2 regions of the Candidatus Enterococcus lowellii genome follow, and region 1 is predicted to be linked to the other one. Evidence: predicted binding sites of a transcription regulator. Region 1 holds the regulator's gene; the other holds the start of a gene.
The links. The regulator NrdR, encoded in region 1, represses ribonucleotide reductase genes. The targets are predictions, from matches to a motif close to ACACNATATATNGTGT.
Positions count from the first base shown of each region.

Region 2: nrdD (anaerobic ribonucleoside-triphosphate reductase) is a predicted target of NrdR. The motif match lies at 1,364-1,379, and genes of this name have one in related genera.

Region 1 is NZ_CP147251.1:1,696,864-1,700,080, forward strand. It holds gene mutM (DNA-formamidopyrimidine glycosylase) at 1-752, shown strand, start outside; gene coaE (dephospho-CoA kinase) at 759-1,352, shown strand; gene nrdR (transcriptional regulator NrdR) at 1,496-1,966, shown strand; gene DOK78_RS08235 (DnaD domain protein) at 1,985-3,217, shown strand, end outside.
Region 2 is NZ_CP147251.1:2,894,397-2,897,613, forward strand. It holds gene DOK78_RS14165 (FtsX-like permease family protein) at 1-466, opposite strand, end outside; gene DOK78_RS14170 (ATP-binding cassette domain-containing protein) at 456-1,223, opposite strand; gene nrdD (anaerobic ribonucleoside-triphosphate reductase) at 1,468-3,217, shown strand, end outside.

The sequences.
Region 1 (3,217 bases):
TTCGCTGGCCACGAATTATTGAATCGCCCGAGATAGAAACTTTCCAAAGAAATTTGGTTAATCAGACGATTGAAGATATTCAGCGTCGAGGGAAATTTTTAATTTTTAAATTCACGAATTTTGATATGATCTCACATTTGCGTATGGAAGGTAAATATGAATTTGACCCTGATATGCAAGATATGCTTGATAAGCATACACATGTCATCTTTAATTTTACGGACCATTCTCGCCTTTTTTATAATGATGTGCGTAAATTTGGACGAATGGTTTTGGTGCCTAAAGATGAGAGTAGCCAATACAAAGGAATTAAACAATTAGGTCCAGAACCTCAACCAGATGTCTTTTATTTGGAAACTTTTCAAGAAAAATTAAAACGATCGGCTAAAGCGATTAAGCCACTTTTATTAGATCAAAAACTAGTCACCGGTTTAGGAAATATTTATGTAGACGAAGCACTATGGGAAGCCCAAATACATCCTGAAACGCCAGCAAATGCATTAAACGAAAGTGAAACAACCCGCTTGCATCAAGCGATTATCGATGTCTTAGCTAGAGCTGTGGAAGCAGGGGGAACGACGATTCGTTCTTACGCTAACGCACTAGGAGAAGCAGGCACTTTTCAAGTATCACTAAATGCTTATGGGCAAACGGATTTACCTTGTCCACGTTGTCAAACACCGATTGTTAAAACAAAAGTCGCCCAACGTGGCACCCATTATTGTCCAACTTGTCAGAAGCGGAAAGGATGAGTGCTGATGGGCATGGTTTTAGGTCTTACAGGCGGTATTGCTACAGGAAAAAGTACCGTTGTGAACATCTTTCGTGCATATGGCTTTCCGATTGTGGATGGGGATGTGATTGCACGAGAGATTGTTGAACCCAAACAAGCAGGTCTACAAGCGATTGTCTCCGTCTTTGGAGAGGATATTTTGTTAGACAATGGTCAGTTAGACCGTAAAAAATTAGGTAATATTATTTTTTCTGATGAAGAAAAACGTCGCCAATTAGATGCGTTATTAGATCCTATTTTACGACAAACAATTACTCAACGTATCCGTGGATATCGAGAGGAACCCTTAGTAATTGCAGATATTCCGCTATTATTTGAAGCCCATTATGAAGATGAAATGGATCAGGTTGCCGTGGTTTATGTTCCTGAAGCTGTTCAATTAGAACGTTTAATAAGACGAGATGACTTAACAAAAGCACAGGCGTTGCAACGAATAGCTAGTCAACTATCAATTGAAGAGAAAAAGCAACGGGCGGATATTGTGTTTGATAACCAAAATTCACTGGAAGAAACAAAAAAGAAAGTTAAAAACTGGTTAAAAGCACAAAAATTTATTTAAAAAGATTAAAAACTCTAGAGTTTTCTAGAGTTTTTTCTTGTCTATTCTGTCAGAAGAACTGATAAACGTGTTATAATATAGAAAGAAATTTAATTTATTCATTCAGTAAATTTAAAATAAATAAAGATAAATGGGGTGGAAATATGCACTGTCCAAAATGTCATCATAATAATTCTCGTGTTATTGATAGCCGTCAAGCCGATGATGGTCGTGCGATTCGCCGTAGACGCGAATGTGAAAACTGCGGCTTTCGTTTTACAACGTTTGAACGATTAGAAGAAACACCTCTGTTAGTCATTAAGAAAAATGGCGCGCGTGAAGAATTTAATCGTGAAAAAGTATTACGTGGTTTAATTCGTTCTGCTGAAAAACGTCCAGTAGCGATGGAGCAAATGGAACAAATTGTCGATCATGTAGAAGCTAGAATTCGTGAGCGAGGCGAAAATGAAATACCTTCAACTTTAATTGGTGAGTATGTTATGGAAGAATTAGTCAATTTAGACGAGATTGCTTATATTCGCTTTGCAAGTGTCTATCGTCAATTTAAAGACATGTCGGTATTCTTAAAGGAACTACAAGACATTGTTGATAAAGCAAAAGAAGCAAATAAGTAATTTAAAGGAGGGGCTTTTGTGAAGACCGCTTGGGATGAAGTCCAACCAAATCATATTTATCAAGTGTTCAAGAGCCTGCCTTTAACAAAAGAAGGCAATGATGGTTTATTATACCTCTACCAACCAATTATTGGTGCACAAGCTTTGGCTCTGTATTATGCATTATTGGGTGATGAGGAAGATTCGTTTGAAAATGACTTTGCGCACATTGATATGTTACATGCATTAAATATCGGTTTGCCAGATTTTTTACATGCTCGTAAACAATTAGAAGGTATGGGATTGCTTTCTGTTTTTATGAAAGAAGATGTAGAGTTTGGTCGAATGTTTTTATATCGCTTAGAAGAACCATTACATCCAGAAGTGTTTTTTAAAGATGAAACATATAGTTTTTTGCTATGGAGTGCAATTGGGGAGCGAAAATTTAATCAAATGGTTGAACGTTTTAAGCCTAAAAAGCTCGATGTCTCTAACTATCAAGAAATTACGTGTCGCTTTAAAGATGTGTATGGCTCAATTAACGAAGAATCATTTATGCGCAAATCATCAAAATTAGAACAAGTGGCACAAGTCTATGATGTGAATAAAAACAATGGTATTCAGCTTGATGCTTCTCAAATTGATTGGGACTTTTTACTTAACTTAGCTGAGAAAAAATATATTTCACGTACAAACTTTACGACATCCTTTAATCATCAATTAGTTCTTTACCAAAATCTCTATGGCTTTGATGAGATGGAATTAGTTGACTTGATGACGGAAGCAGTATCTTTTATTGACGGTAAAGTGAATGAAAAAGAGCTTGCTAAGGTTGTAGCACGTCATACAAAGCAAATACCACAAAAAAAGACAGGGATTTATGTTTCAAAAGATGCTGAAACTCGTCGCTTCAATACATTGCGTCAGTCGGGATTTTCTGAACAAGATATCGGTTTAATTCAGATGAGTGAAGCGACAGCACCAGCTGATTTTTTACAAGCAATCAAGCAAGAAAAGCATAGTTTTGTAGCGGATTCAGAAAGCTGGTTGTTGAAATCATTGATTGAGAAAAGTCCGCTAGCCAATAGCGTCATCAATGTTTTGATGCATTATGTGCTAGTGGTACAAAACAATAGTTCATTACAAGCGAGCTTTGTTAATCGAATTGCAACCAATTGGTCCGAAATGGGAATTAAAAGTCCTGAAGAGGCAATTAAACATGTTCGACAACTGGTTAAAGAATCTAAAGAAGCCAAAGAAAAACGAGAAACC
Region 2 (3,217 bases), 1.2 Mb from region 1:
TTGTTAACACAGAAGCCCATGAAATAAAGAAACGACTTTCAATGTTTAAATCCATAGCTTTGATTAAAATCATCGCAAAAAATTTTGAAAAAACAATCCCCATAATGATTCCCACAAGCAGAGAAAAAACGTTCAAAACCACCCCTTCAATTAAAAATTGAAAAATAATACGTGATTTTCGTAGCCCAAACAATTGATACAACCCAATTTCTTTTTGTCGTTGTTGGATAAAAAATTGGTTAGCGCCTAGCATAAAAAACAACACGACCATGGCAACAAATACATTCCCTAACGTCAATACACCTTCAATTTGAATATCTTGTCTAGCACGCAAGGTTAGAGGCTGATCATATGTCATCGCACTAAATGAATAAAAAATCATCACGGCAGTTGTCATGGATAAGAAATAGACAACATAATTCCGCGTTTGACGTAAAAAACTACGCCAAATAATTTTAAAAAGCATTCCGACGACCTCCTCCTCCGATTGTCGCCTGCATATCAATTACTTGTTCAAAAAATTCTTTACGGGTCCCGCGACGAACGACTTCAGCAAAAAACACCCCGTCTTTAATAAATAAAATTCGATTACAATAACTCGCAGTAAACGGATCATGGGTCACCATTAAGATTGTCGTGTCATTGTGTAAATTGACTTCACTTAAATAACGAAGCAATTCTGTTGCTGATTTAGAATCCAAAGATCCAGTCGGTTCATCTGCAAAAATGACGGACGGTTGTGCAACAATCGCTCGTGCAGCGGCGACTCGCTGCTTTTGCCCAATAGATAACTCATCTGGATACCGATTTAACAAATACGAAATACCTAATAAATCGGCCACGGTTTGTACGCGTTGCTCCATTTCTGTGCTAGATAATTTATCAATCGCCAAAGGTAATAAAATATTGTCCTTACTGGTGAGTGTATCCAATAAATTAAAGTCTTGAAAAATAAAGCCGATTTTTTGACGGCGAAAATCACTTAATTCATTTTCTTTCATACGGGTGATATCTTTGCCATCAATATAGACCGACCCCATCGTTGGTAAACTGATGGAAGATAAAATATTCATCAGGGTGGTTTTTCCCGCTCCACTCGGTCCCATAATTCCAACAAATTCACCTTGATCGACACTAAAAGATAAATTATCTAATACCTTTGTTTGATTAAAGCGGGTACCATATGTTTTTGTTAAATGTTTGACATCGATTATTTTTTTCACGATTCTCGCCTCTTTTCTCTCTTGTATCTTAGCATATTTTCAATTAATTCTCTAAAATCTAAAAATAAATTTTATACATTTTGTGTAAAATAAAACAATGAAACTCCCTACTCTCACCTAGCTTATGCCACCCTCTGCATATACTACATATAGTGTATAAACAAAAATAAACAACTATATATAGTTGAAATCCTTCTTTTTTTATTTTATTATAGAGAAGAAGTAAACAAAGGAGTGACACAAAATGACGGCAACTAAATTAAAAGATGAACAATATTTCTCACCAGCAACTACGGTTGAAATACAAGTCATTAAACGCGATGGACGGACCGTAACGTTTGACGATCAAAAAATTTATAACGCCTTGGTCAAAGCCAAACAACAAGTGCAAGGGACTCTTTCACCCATGGACCATCAGCAAGTACATTATCTTGTAACTAAAATCAATCATGAAATTGAGGCGCGTTTTCAAAAAACGGTTAAAATTTATGAAATCCAAAATATCGTTGAACATATTCTGTTACAACAACATGATTATGCGCTTGCTGAAGAATACATTCGTTATCGGACACAACGTGATTTCGAACGAAGTCAGGCAACCGACATTAATTTTACAATTGAAAAGCTAATGAATAAAGAACAAAGTGTCGTCAATGAAAATGCCAATAAAGACAGTAATGTATTTAACACACAACGTGATTTAACCGCAGGAATTGTTGGCAAATCAATTGGTTTAAAGATGTTACCTCCTCATGTCGCAAACGCACATCAAAAAGGCGATATTCATTATCATGACTTGGATTACCATCCTTATGCCCCAATGACAAATTGTTGCTTAATTGACTTTAAAAAAATGTTAAACGAAGGCTTCAAAATGGGCAACGCTGAAGTCGAAGCACCTAAATCTATTCAAACAGCAACTGCGCAAATTTCACAAATTATTGCTAACGTGGCTTCTAGTCAATATGGCGGTTGTTCTGCCGATCGAGTGGATGAACTTTTAGCGCCTTTTGCTGAGAAAAATTATGAAAAGCATTTAGCAGATGCCAAAAAATGGATTGCAGGCGAAGAACGTCAAATAGCTTTTGCTCGTAAAAAAACCAAGAAAGACATTTTTGATGCCATGCAAAGCTTAGAATACGAAATCAATACGTTGTTTACATCAAACGGACAAACGCCCTTCACTTCTCTTGGTTTTGGTTTGGGTACAAATTGGTTTGAACGAGAAATTCAACGAGCGATTTTGCAAAATCGAATCAATGGTTTAGGTAGCGAACATCGAACAGCTATTTTCCCTAAATTGATTTTCTCTATCAAAAAAGGCGTGAATCTTCAACCACAAGACCCTAATTATGATATCAAGCAATTGGCATTAGAATGTGCAACGAAACGGATGTATCCTGATATTTTAAATTACGATAAGATTGTGGAGTTAACAGGGAGTTTTAAGGTGCCTATGGGCTGCCGTTCTTTCTTACAAGGTTGGAAGGATGCAACTGGGCAAGAAATCAATGTTGGACGGATGAATCTAGGTGTAGTCACCCTAAATTTGCCCCGAATTGCCCTTGAAGCACAACATGATCAAGCAAAATTTTGGCAGCTTCTAGAAGAACGCCTGCAAATTGTGAAAGATGCACTCGTATATCGAATTGAACGCTGTAAAGAAGCTACACCAACAAATGCACCTATCCTCTATATGCACGGCGCGTTTGGCAAGAAACTTGCACCCAATGATGCTGTAGATGAATTATTTAATCATCGTCGTGCGACTGTTTCTCTCGGATATATTGGATTATATGAAGTCGCTGCGGCATTTTATGATGGCGAATGGGAAGTTAATCCACAAGCTAAAGAATTCACGTTAGCGATTTTACGTGCCTTAAAAGACCATGCAGATGATTGGGCTGAAGAATATGGGTATCATTTTAGTGTTTATTCAACACCAAGTGAAAGTTTAACCGATCGTTTTTGCCGTCTGGATACTGAAAAATTTG